One region of the Desulfotomaculum sp. genome, then DNA from elsewhere that is predicted to be linked to it. Evidence: riboswitches for the same ligand, from Rfam matches in the RefSeq annotation. Region 1 holds a riboswitch; each other region holds the start of a gene.
The links. Region 1 has a riboswitch for cobalamin ahead of AC1U9Z_RS01560 (sirohydrochlorin cobaltochelatase). Riboswitches for the same ligand answer to the same signal wherever they lie in the genome.
Positions count from the first base shown of each region.

Region 2: another riboswitch for cobalamin. It lies ahead of metE (5-methyltetrahydropteroyltriglutamate--homocysteine S-methyltransferase); the one in region 1 lies ahead of AC1U9Z_RS01560 (sirohydrochlorin cobaltochelatase).
Region 3: another riboswitch for cobalamin. It lies ahead of AC1U9Z_RS08005 (S-layer homology domain-containing protein); the one in region 1 lies ahead of AC1U9Z_RS01560 (sirohydrochlorin cobaltochelatase).

Region 1 covers NZ_CEVWQM010000002.1:100,551-104,828, reverse strand. The annotation lists gene AC1U9Z_RS01570 (energy-coupling factor ABC transporter substrate-binding protein) at 1-108, opposite strand, end outside; gene AC1U9Z_RS01565 (energy-coupling factor ABC transporter permease) at 92-844, opposite strand; gene AC1U9Z_RS01560 (sirohydrochlorin cobaltochelatase) at 922-1,743, opposite strand; cobalamin riboswitch at 1,851-2,032, opposite strand; cobalamin riboswitch at 2,157-2,338, shown strand; gene cobT (nicotinate-nucleotide--dimethylbenzimidazole phosphoribosyltransferase) at 2,507-3,562, shown strand; gene AC1U9Z_RS01550 (cobyrinic acid a,c-diamide synthase CobB) at 3,680-4,278, shown strand, end outside.
Region 2 covers NZ_CEVWQM010000033.1:31,091-35,368, forward strand. The annotation lists gene AC1U9Z_RS16000 (50S ribosomal protein L25) at 1-547, opposite strand, end outside; gene AC1U9Z_RS16005 (PRC-barrel domain-containing protein) at 662-1,672, shown strand; cobalamin riboswitch at 1,873-2,006, shown strand; gene metE (5-methyltetrahydropteroyltriglutamate--homocysteine S-methyltransferase) at 2,047-4,278, shown strand, end outside.
Region 3 covers NZ_CEVWQM010000010.1:91,205-95,482, forward strand. The annotation lists gene AC1U9Z_RS08005 (S-layer homology domain-containing protein) at 1-2,181, opposite strand, end outside; cobalamin riboswitch at 2,339-2,528, opposite strand; gene AC1U9Z_RS08010 (DUF6125 family protein) at 2,553-3,305, opposite strand; gene AC1U9Z_RS08015 (M24 family metallopeptidase) at 3,321-4,278, opposite strand, start outside.

The DNA.
Region 1 (4,278 bases):
TGCTTCGGGCAAGAAAATAAGGGGTATAATGAGCAATAGGACCACAATACCTAAAAGTACCCAGTTTAAGGACCGATTGGAAGAAGGGTTATTACTTGACGAAATCATAGGGACCGCTCCTTTCGTTTTTGATTAGCCCGGGCAGAAATTCTTCCTTGTAATTGTACAGTAAGCTAAAAACAAATACAGTCAATAATCCTTCTGTTATGGCTAATGGAAGTTGGGTAATACCAAAAATGCTCATGAACTTATAAAAAGAAATTAAATAACCGCCCGTACTGTCGGGGAATGCCAAGGTCAATTGGAGGGAGGTAACCATGTAGGTCGCCATATCACCCAATGAAGCAGCCAAAAACACCGCAACCTTCGCATTCCGCTTCTTTAACAGTTGGTAAATGCCAAAAGATACGAAGGGACCCACAATACCCATGGAAAACACATTGGCACCAAGGGTTGTTATCCCACCGTGGGCCAATAATAAAGCCTGAAATAACAAAACAATACAACCTAGAACACTCATCACGGCGGGACCAAACAAAATGGCACCCAGTCCCACACCGGTGGGGTGAGAACAACTGCCTGTGACCGAAGGGATTTTTAAAGCGGAAAGAACAAACACAAAGGCCCCCGCCAAACCCAGCAGCATTTTTAGATTTGGGTTTGCCTGTAAAGTTTTGCGAATGGAGCGAAGTCCCCAGATAACAAAGGGAGCCGATAGGGCCAACCAGAATAAGCACCAACCGGCAGGTAGAAAACCCTCGGCAATATGCATCGCATAGGCGGCATTAGGAGTAAGGAATAATAAGCAGAAAACGACCCAAAGTGAAGTAACCCGATATTTCATGGTTCTAAGTCCCCCTTTAATACAATTTTCCCAATATTTTGACATATCGCTTGCCTGTTTTAGCACTGGTTTTCTAACTAGTTAAGAAGTTCATAGGCCTGTCGTATATGCTTGATGTAGATTTCCACAATGTTATCAAATTCCAAAAGGCCCTTGAGAAGAGTTGTTACCGGATAGTTTTGAGCCAATTCATTTTGCCAGGCATCTGGCTCAGACCCGGCCAAATCATTGATGGCATGATCACCGGCAATATTCATAAAGGGGACGAGCGTTACCTTTTGAAAATCCTTCCTGGCAAGATCAGCCTTAACATCCGTTAATGAAGGATAACCCTCAATGGTACCAAGGATAACATTTGGATAGGTTTGACGCAGCATATCATTTAGGCAACCGTAGACACTAAAGCTATGATGATCACTGCCATGACCCACCAGTACCAGAGCATGTTGGGGGTCCGCAGGAACCAGATCCTTGATACAGGCCACAACCTCCTGGTAGTCTGTCAGATGATAAAGGAGTGGCGCCCCCAGGGTTAATTGATGAAAACCAAACTTACCTATTTTACTCTGAAACTGCTTGCCGGAAATACCTCGCAGGTGAGACATATTATCTACCACATTGACCAGATCATAGTATTCCATGCCTGGTATGATATGCACGGACTGTACCACTACCCTGGTATAGCCTTCATCCTGCAGCCTAGCCAAAGCAGTAATCGGACTGTCTATCTGGATACCTCTTTTGGCCAATACCCCACGAATACTCTTTGCCGTGTAGGCCCAGCGTAGTTCGATACCGGGGAAAACTACTCTGACTTGATCCTCTAATTTTTTAAATGCAGCGGTTGCTTGATCCACAGTGGTGCCAAAGGTTACCAGTAGAATAGCTTTTTTTTCCATTACAATAACCACCTTTACAAAATAAAAAACCTTAACTAATTAAACGTTAAGGCAAGTCAAAAAAACCAGGATAAACCCCGGTTTAACTGCTTACCTCTCCTCGGGAGGGTCAGTTTTTTTGTTTGGCAGGTCTCCTGACTCAGGCATAAAAATTTGCTTCTACCTTCCCAGTAGTACCAGTGGTGTAAACTGAAACAAACTAGCCATTTACAGTGGCCGGACCGTTCGGGATTTGCACCCGATTCCCTTTTAAGCCCCCATAGGGGGAACCAAACACGAAGTATTAAATTATGGTGCCATCATAACATATATATTCCATTATGTCCATAAAAACCCATGTAAAAAACCGAGTCCTTCTTATGCCATAGAAAATATATATTGTCAGAATCATAAAAAAACGATACAATCCTTTAAAGAGTATAATTTTTCCAGGTGCCCCGGTAGGGGAGAATAGGGAATCGGGTGCAAGTCCCGAACGGTCCCGCCACTGTAAGCGGTAAGCGAATACCCATTTTGCCACTGACCTTGGGTTGGGAAGGCGGGTATCCGGCAATGACCCGCAAGTCAGGAGACCTGCCTGTAAAAATACAAATTCTGAGAATGATGGAAAAGTTCTCGGCCTATTAAGGCTGAGGACTTTTTATTTTTCAGGCAAGTTCACCCTGCCAGCGGCACCAGCAAGGATGACATGGGTAGATGGTTGATGGCTGATGGCTAAAAAAGCCCAAGGCTCATGGCCATTTGAAATAAAGGAGGTAAAAAAATGTCTTTATTAACTGAAACACTTGCCAGGATTCAACTACCGGACCAGACCTGTGAAGAACAGGCCAAACAGAGGTTAGACAGACTGACCAAACCACCTGGCAGCCTGGGCATATTAGAGGAGATCGCCTGGCGGTTGGCTGGTATCCAGCGGTCCCCTCTGCCGAAACTTCCTCTGGAGAAGGTATCACTGGTTTTAGCAGGAGATCACGGGGTAGTGGCAGAAGGGGTCAGTGCCTTTCCTCAGGAAGTAACGCCTCAAATGATCTTCAATTTTCTGCAAGGTGGTGCAGGTATCAATGTACTGGCCCGTCAGGCTGGTGCCAGGGTTGTGGTGGCTGATGTCGGGGTTACCGGACCACCCTTGGCAAGGGAAGGTCTGATTTCCTGTCGCGTAAGATCCGGCACAGATAATTTTGCCATCGGTCCCGCCATGAGCAGGGATGATGCCATTCGATCCATGGAGGCTGGTATCACCCTTCTAAGTCAGCAAGTTAAAAAACGTCCGGCCCTGGTTGGGATTGGTGAGGTGGGCATTGGCAATACCACGCCCAGTGCCGCTATTTTAGCCGCTTTTACAGGCGTGGCCCCGGAGGAAATTACTGGTCGCGGCACAGGTATTGATGATCAACGACTGCAACATAAGATCGCTGTGATTAAGCAAGGGCTGGCGGTAAATCAACCCGATGCCAAGGATGGCCTAGATGTGCTGGCCAAGGTGGGTGGCTTAGAAATAGGTGCTATGGCGGGGGTTATCTTGGGTTGTGCCGCAGAGGGAATTCCGGTCGTGCTGGACGGGTTTATCTCCGGTGCAGCGGCAATGCTAGCCAAATCCCTGGCTCCTCTGAGCCGTAGGTTTATGTTTGCCTCCCATGTATCAGAAGAACCAGGCCACCGTTATATGATGCAGAAGTTAGAATTAAAACCCATTCTGCATATGGAAATGAGATTGGGCGAGGGCACAGGTGCCGCCTTAGCTTTCCCCATTATCGAATCTGCGCTACGTATTATTAACGAAATGGCTACCTTCGCAGAAGCAGGAGTTAGTGAAGGATAGATAGAAAAGGTGAAACCAAACCCTGGCTGCTTTTCCTTGTATTGCCATAAATTTTATACTATAATTTGTTTTACTAACTCTCGTTAAAAAGTATGAATATTCAAACAGGAGCAATCTATGAGAATACCAAGAATTGTTCTGGCCGGAACCCACAGTGGTGTAGGAAAGACTACCCTCACCCTGGGATTACTGTCAGCCTTCCGACGGAGGGGTATTAAGGTACAACCCTTCAAAGTAGGGCCTGATTATATCGATCCCGGCCTCCACAAAGCAGCCGCTGGCGTCACTTCCCATAACCTTGACAGTTGGATGGGCTCACCGGAGAAAGTGCATGAGTTATTTATTAAAAGGGCCAAGGGAATGGATCTTTCCCTGGTGGAAGGCGTCATGGGTTTATTTGACGGGGCCAGAGGGCAAGGGGAAAGGGGCAGTACAGCCCAGGTTGCCAAAATTATTAAGGCCCCGGTGGTTTTGGTTTTTTCAGCCCAGGGGTTGGCCCGCAGTGCTGCGGCCCTAATTAGCGGTTACCAAAATTTTGATCCGAATTTACAGGTCTGTGGCGTTATTGCCAATGGAGTAGGCAGTGAGGGTCATAGACAATTTATTAAACAGGTGTTGGAAGGGGAACTGGGCATTCCTTTACTGGGAGCATTGGTCAAACAAAGGGATATTGTGATGCCCCAGCGTCATTTGGGACTGCTGCCCGCAGCAGAAAA
Region 2 (4,278 bases), on a different contig from region 1:
TGGTGGCTAAACCTACCACGGTTGTGTGTTGATGATCTAAAATCCGAACAGCCGCAGGCACGTTTAACTCACTTACCGAGATGACATCACCAATTTCTAAACCGCTAATATCTACCTTAATTGCTTCCGGTATTTCATTGGGCAGGCATTCAATTTCCGCACTACGCAAATCATGCTGAATTACTCCACCCAATGCGACACCCTTGGGAGTACCTACCAACTGAATGGGAACGACCGTCTTAATTTTGGAGTCTATAGAAACTTGCTGAAAATCCACATGCCTTATCGTGCGATCCACCGGATCCATCTGTAAACTCTTTACCATTACAGTCTGTTTGCCACCGTTTACACTCATATTAATAAGCGTGTTTCGTCCGGTTCCAGAACTAAGAATTTTCTTTAAATCTTTGGCGTCAACGGAAATACTCATGGACCCCATTTCTTTGCCATAAACTACACCGGGAACACCACCGCTTTTTCTAATTTGCTTAGCAATCGATTTTGTATCTGTTTCTCTCACAGTTGCATTTAACCTTGAACCTGTCATAAAATTACCCTCCCAACTAAATATGTCCCTATTATTCCCTATTTTTGGTCATATCAAACAATGCCAGGGCATAAAGATCAATATAATGAGTTTGATGTAAAGGGGGGCCTAATAATGCGCAAGAGCAAAAAATTTATTGGTATGCCGATCATCAGTCTTGCCGAGGGCCAGGAAATGGGTGCAGTCAAGGGGTTAGTTGTAGATCCGTTTCAGCAAAGGATAGCCGCCCTAATTATAGAGCAAAAAGGTTGGTTTAAAGATCAAAAATTTGCTCCTTATGGTAAAGTACGCAGCGTAGGTGCCGATGCCATCACCATTGATCAAGGAGCAATCGTTGAAAAGGGTACCAGCCTGCCAGACATTTTAAAGCTTTACAAAGAAAGAATTAACATCATCGGCAGCAAAGTTATCGCAGAAAATGGTTCCGATCTCGGGGAAGTAGATGAGTTTTATGTTGATGAAATAAGTGGTCAAATCGTTGGCCTGGAGATTAGCGGCAACTTTTTAAACAGCCTATTTAAAGGTAAATCCTTTATGGAAATTGCCTTTGTTAAGACCATTGGTAAAGAATTAGTTGTAACGTCCGTGGATGCCTTAGAAAACTTGGTTAAAGTTGATGGCGGTTTACACGAAACCGTTAAACAGCTCAAAGACAGTACAAATCACATCTGGGAAAGCACGGTACAAAAAACCAAGGAAATTAGTACGTTAACGAAAGAAATAAGCAGCAAAAAGGTGGAGGAAATTGAAAGCAAAACGAAAGATCTCGGAGAAACGCTACGTGAACGGGTTAAGAGAAAAAGTAAAGACGACCCCATCGAAGACGATGTTGTCATTCATGATTTGCCGGCAGGCACCCTAAGATCAGAGGAAGAAGCCTTAAACCGCCAAGAGGTTATCCAGGACGAGGTTGTTATTCAAGATTTACCGCCAGGCTCACTACCACGCCAGACCGAGGAATTAACCCGTGTTGAACAGATAGAAGATCTCGTTGAAATCCATGAATTACCCCCCGGTGCTTTACCCCGCGAAGAAAATCCCAGCGAGGATGAAAGCGGGGATGAACAAGAAGCGATCGAGGAGCCCATCGTACCAGAAGAAAATACAGAGATTAAAAAAGAGTAGTCCTCCGCTTTCTTGCTGTATTTGATAGTTGCAAGGCTAATTAGGTCCCTGGGCCATGAGCCTTGGGCCTAAAAGGTTAAGGGCTGACAGCTAACACGAAAAGGTGTCTGATCTTCAGCGCAAAACTGAAGCTCAGACACCTTTCTTTAGCCCAAGGCAGGTGAATTTATTCGAAGGCAGCATACTATCAATGTATAGACAAACATTGTAGGATACTCTATAATTATTAATCAAATTACCGCAAATGGGGAAGTCCGTGAGAATCGGACACAGTCGCGCTACGGTAACGGAAGGCTGTTTTGGCAAATCCGGAGTCCGAGTACCATGGTAATTTGCTAATTTTTTGTCGCGCAAACAAAAAAGGAGGAATTACTTTGTACACAGGAGCAGCCACTTATGTAGTCGGTTTTCCGAGAATCGGCGAACAGAGAGAACTGAAAAAAGCCCTTGAACATTATTGGGATCAAAAAATCCGTTTTGCAGAGCTTGCCGATCGGGCAAGAAAATTACGTCGAAGACACTGGTTACATCAAAAAGAGGCTGGTATCTCTTTTATTAGCAGCAATGATTTTAGTTTGTATGATAACATGCTCGATACAGCAATGATGTTAAATGCAATACCGGAAAGATTTCGTACCATCCACAACGAACAAGAGCTTTATTTTGCTATGGCCCGCGGAACGAGTAACGCTGTGGCGCTGGAAATGATGAAGTGGTTTAATACCAATTATCACTACATTGTCCCGGAACTTTCCGATACCATGGACTTCTCATTAAATGCAGATAAAATAATCAATGAGTATTTAGAAGCAAAAGAATATGGCATCCGCACAAAAATTAATTTGATCGGACCCATAACCTTTTTATCTCTTTCCAAACGTGTTGATCGTAATCCGGATACCTTGGAACTACTCCAAAGAATTTTGCCTTGTTACGTTTCTCTGCTTAAGAAAATGGCTTTTCTTGATGATGAAGTATACATTCAATTTGACGAACCAATCGTCGTAAAGGATCTGGACAAAAGAATCCTTGAACTGTTTTACTTATCCTATAAAGAATTAGCCAACGTGGATAGCAGGCTTAGACTGATCGTCATGACTTATTTTGATCATGCGGTGGAAGCCGTAAAAACACTGTTTGATATTCCGATTTATGGTATCGGACTGGATTTTCTATACGGACCGGAAAATCTAAAAATTCTGAATTGCCTGAACGGTAAAAAACTAATTGCAGGCATTGTCGACGGAAGAAATATTTGGAGAAATGACTATCGAAGTACCTTGACTTTACTTGAAAATATAGAAAAACATGTAAAAAGGGAAGATATCATCCTTTCCACCACCTGTTCTCTATTACATGTTCCTTATTCTTTGGAACATGAGAACCAGCTAGACAAAGAGATTAAGTCATGGCTGAGTTTTGCCCGGGAAAAACTTGAAGAACTATCGGATCTTGCCAAGTTATTTTTTATTGAAAGGGATTCTGAGGACCACCCATCCATTTTAAAAGATAATCAACGTATATTTATAACAAAACAACAATCACCTAAAGCAATAAACCCTCTGGTTCGAGGGAGAGTATGTTGCATTGAAAAAAAGGAACGAGTAGGCTCTTTTAACGACAGGAATGACATTCAGCGGAGAATACTCAATCTTCCTCTGCTTCCGACAACAACCATTGGAAGTTTTCCTCAAACCAATGAGATTAGGAAACTGAGACGGGATTTTAAAAATAACATTATTTCTCAAGCAGAATATGATAAAGGAATTAAAAAACACATTGATACCTGCATACAATTTCAACTGGATATTGGGCTGGATGTTTTGGTACATGGCGAACCAGAAAGAAATGACATGGTGGAGTACTTTGGTGAACAACTCTTAGGTTTTATTCTCACAAAAAATGGCTGGGTGCAAAGCTATGGCAGCCGTTGTGTAAAACCTCCAATTATCTATGGGGATGTCAGCAGACCAAAACCAATGACCATTCATACAATCCGATATGCCCAAAGCAAAACCAATAAAATTGTCAAGGGAATGTTAACCGGACCTATAACCATTCTTAATGGGTCCTTTTGTCGAAATGATATCGAACGATCTGCTGTCTGTGAACAAATTGCCTTGGCCATTCGGGATGAGATTCATGATCTTCAAAATGCTGGCATCAAGATTATTCAGGTTGACGAAGCCGCACTCAAAGAAGGGTATCCCCTACGAAAAGAAAAAGTTGCTTATTATGAAAATTGGGCTGTTAAATCGTTTAAATTGGCTGTTAGTTCGGCTGCCTTAGAAACGCAGATCCATACCCATATGTGCTCTAGCGATTTCAATGATATTATCCATACCATCGAGAAAATGGATGCCGATGTTATTACCATTGAAACCTCAAGAAGCGGTAATAAACTGTTGGCTGTTTTTTCGGCCCAAGGATATGATAAAGAAATTGGACCCGGCATTTATGATATTCACTCTCCCAGGGTTCCCTCCACAGAGGAACTGGAAGAGAAAATCAGACAATTAATGTGGGTTTTGCCTCCGTCCAAACTGTGGATTAACCCTGACTGCGGCCTCAAAACTCGTAAGTGGGATGAGGTAAGAGAAAGTTTA
Region 3 (4,278 bases), on a different contig from region 1:
ATCCATTGCCGGGTCGTCCCAGGTAGCATAAACGCCGCCATCCATTTGCTGCAAACCCTTTAAGTAGTTTAAACCACTGACAATGGCCGACTGAAGCTCTTGATCCGCAGCAGCATTCGGCAGGTAAGTAAGTGACCGGATAGCCTGGGTGGTCGAGAGAAAATCAGGGTAATAATAGCTGTCAAAGGTTTCCCCCCAAGAACCGTCTGCCTTATTTTGTTTGGACAGGATATATTCCTTAACATCAATAGCATTTAAGCTGCCCAGCGTTCCCGCTTCACCGAGGGCAATATAGGCCAACATATCACTATAAACACTATTTTCAAAGGATTCCTTGCCGGCGTGCCGCTTTACTAACTGATCAGCTAATTTTTCCTTTTGGGGGGTATCATTCCATTGGTTAAGGGCCAGTAAACACTTTGCCAGCGTATTTGTTCTAGATTTTTTTGTCCAGGCTGAACCGGAACCGGCATACTCATCATAGGATCTTTTCAGGGCCTTTAGGGCAATCAATGTTTCAGCCGTGTTATAGGTACTATCCCAGCTATTAATAGCGATGGCAGCCCTATCCGGGTCTTGCACATCCCTAAGATAGCTCAGACCGTCCTGGATAGTCTCATTTACATCCTTTGTTGCATCAAAATAACTAAGGGCAGTCATAACCTGGGCAGTGGTGTCTGCTTCCTCCGGTGTCCATTCAGATCCCCAGGCTACCCCGGCGTCATAACCAAAAATATCTTTGTGAATCTTTTTTAAACCATCAATATAGGCAAAGGCCTTTTCTTGGTCAATGCCCTCCAGCAGGCCTGCTTTACCCAATGCATGAAGCACGGTCACATGATCATAGATACTTGTTCCAAAGCTGCCATCTGCCGCCTGTTGTTGGGCAATCGAATTCGCTAGGACAGCTGCATCCGGTGCCTTATATTTTTTTTCATGAATTGGGGCCATGCTATCTGTGGGAGGTAAGGTCTGCTCAACTTCAACTACGTTTAAATTAATTTCGGTAACAATGTCTGAGTATACTTCATCCGTAACAGATAATTCCCTTGCAACGTTTTCGTTTAACGCAACCTCATTGTTCATTTCCTCCGTTGTTTCCTCTATGCTTGGGGTTGATTTAGCCTCAAACGTTACTTCTGTTACTTCTGCTTCAATTTCTGTCGTTACTTCTAATTTAGGTTCATCAATTGCTTCCTCGGATGTAATCTCGATTGCTGAAAATGATTCGGCCTCAACGAATGTTTCTGTTTCAATTTCTGGGGCTGCTTCTAACTCGGTTTCATTTGTTGTTTCTTCTGATATAACCTCGCTAGCCGGGGTTTCCCTCACTTCAGCGATTGTTTCTGTTTCTGTTTCAATCTCTGTGGCTTCGTCTAACTCAACATTATTTGCTGCATCCAAACCAATTGCTGCGGCCAGGGTGGGTGCTTCTGCATTGGCTGAGTATGCTTGCACTGCATCAAGGGCTGCCAATTCTTTAGCCAATTCCACCGCTGTGGCTGCTGGGTTGGCGGCAGTAACAGCGGCAGAAGCAAGCACAGCATCCCGGAGAGAGGTTCCTTGGTATATCCACCCGTCTGCTGAAAGGTCTTCGCCTGCCTTGACCAAGGCTTCGATACAGCGATAATCAAGGCTAAAACCTTGTGCATCATAGGTAATGGTACCGCTCTGATATTTCTCTTGGAAGTAATGAATGGCTTTATGAATGGCATCCTCTACCTGCTGCCTCTCTACTCCAGGCACCAGGTCATTTTTAATGGATGCTAAGGCCAGCAACGGGCCTTTCGTTCCATATTCATTGCCTAAAGGTCCAAAGCTGCCATCGTCATTCTGGGTGTTGCATATATAACTGATTAAGGTAAGATGATCCCCCAGCAAATTGGACAATTCTTTGATTTCTTGTTTTAATGTTTTGCCATTATTGGTCCATTTTTCAGACCCCAGATCCTCGCCGCCTAGGGCTAATACGTAGGCAGTATAGCCATCGATTTTTTCACCGGCCTGATATTGCTTATGTATAAATTCAATGGCTTTTTGGGATAACTGACTGGCGGTATAGGTCTTACCCGGTTCACTGGCCACTGCCAGGTTGGGAATCGTTAAAAATGTCGTATTCAAAATAAAACAAAGGGTGATTAGTATTGAAGTAATCCTTAAGCAAATTCTTTTTTTCCTCATTCCGATACTCACCTTTTTCATTCATGTAATTGCGATTTGTTTGTATCCTAGTTGGGCAAATTAAAAACCCCGGTTCTACAAATGTACCGGGGTTTTATGACGATGCCGGGAAACAGCACATACACCATGAAGCCACCTCCTATACATCCGTAGGGATAGTGGTAACCTGGCATAGGCAGATTTCCTGGCTTCGGATCATCGGAACCCCACACCTTCCCAGGTTTTTTCCCAGTGGTATTTTGTGGGGCTCCTCCTCATTACAGTGGCGGTACCGCGTCGGCCTTGCACCGACTTCCCTTTTAAGCTTTACCTTTTCAGAGTAAAGCACCTATTCCAGCAACTAAAGTATTAAGTTAATCTAGCAAGTGGCACTAAGCTTCCTCAACTAAGATAAAACGCCAAGCACAGAACCACTCTTCAGGGTGGGCGTCCGGTGGGCAGCCGATACATTCGGTCTTAATTCTCGAATCAATGGTCCTGGCAAATGTTGCATACTCAACCAGACCGGCAGATTTACAGGGGTAATCATCTAAACCTTGGCGTTTCCGGGCAGACTGCACCCGGCAATCATTCATCTGAAAGACAATACTATTGGGACTTTCATCAATAATGGATTGTACATTGATCCTAGCATACATTCTAAACTGCAGGGCTTTCTTAAGGCCTTCCAGACCTGGTTTTTCCTCTAAGCCTAAGAAACGTTTAATTGAATCTGCCTCGAAGGGTGAAAATTTTCCCCAGCAGGAATCATTGCAGCGTTTAGCATCATTCATGCCATGTTTGAATTCAACAGCCTGGAACCACACTCCATCATTGGCCAGCCAGTTAACTGCTGTATCGTTAAGCAGGGCCAAAAGTTTTTCCCTAGGCATCGCTAAAAAGGGTTTTGGTACACCATTTTCCATTTCAAAGCCAAAGAATTTACCAAAACGCTTCATTTGAATATTAAAGCTCTTCTGGTAGGCTGCATCCAAAATCTTCAGTGCCTCAGGAAAACCCAGCTGATGCTGGACTTCATTAAACCATAAGGCATGATGAATGACAATACGATGAAACATCTCCATGGACAATTTGGCTAATTGCTCATTGCTAAGGTTTTCGTCCCACATTACTTTCTTTTCCATTATTTCCCCTCCTAATTATTTTATATAGGTAATCACATTGGGTGTCATACTTAAATAATCTGGACCATGCTCGGTCATTACAAAACTGTTTTCAATACCAATGGCGCCCTCAGCAAAGATAAATTTAGGTTCCAGGGCAAAGGTCATGCCAGGTAATATGGAGGTCTTCAATCCCTTGGCAAAGATCGGCAATTCATCCACTTCCAAACCTATACCATGCCCGATAAATTTAACCTTATCCTCCTGATAGCCCATAAAATTATCCTTTAGACCCATTTCCTCTGCCAATTTCATGGCCAATAAATAAGGTTCCTCTGCGGGGGTGCCTGGCTTAATTGCTTTGATAATTTCCGACTCAATAAATAAAGCAGCTTCAAAGGCCTTAACCATCCGAGAACTTAATTCACCTATGCAAAAAATTCTGGTTTGATCCGAGGTATAACCATTTACCACACAGGTATAATCAATATAGACAGCTTCATTGCGGCTAATCTTTTTCCATCCGGCACCGTGGGGATGGGTTACAGAAACTCCCGTGCCGCCAATTGGCCCATCTAAGAAACTTGGTGCGGTGGCACTATACCCTGAACAGGTATTTCCTAAAAATAAATCCTGATTAAAGGATCTCATTTTGCAGCAACCGGAATACCCTCTTTTACGCATTTCTGCCTCAAAGAGTGCAGCCAACTCAATCTCCAACATCCCCTCACGTAAAAATGACGGTACCGCTAAATGGGCTTTTCCTATTACGCTTGCGGAATCCCTGATCAATTCTATTTCATAGGGTGATTTAATGGCTCGAATCGTTTTTATAGTTGGTGAAATATCGATAAACTCTGCCTTGGGGAAAATTTTCTGATACCTTTGATACAGATTTACCGGCAGTACATCTAATTCCCAGCCAATTTTTTCAAACTTCGTATAGCCAAATGCACCGAGAATGGAGGGAATTTCCTTAGGACTTCCAAAAGGA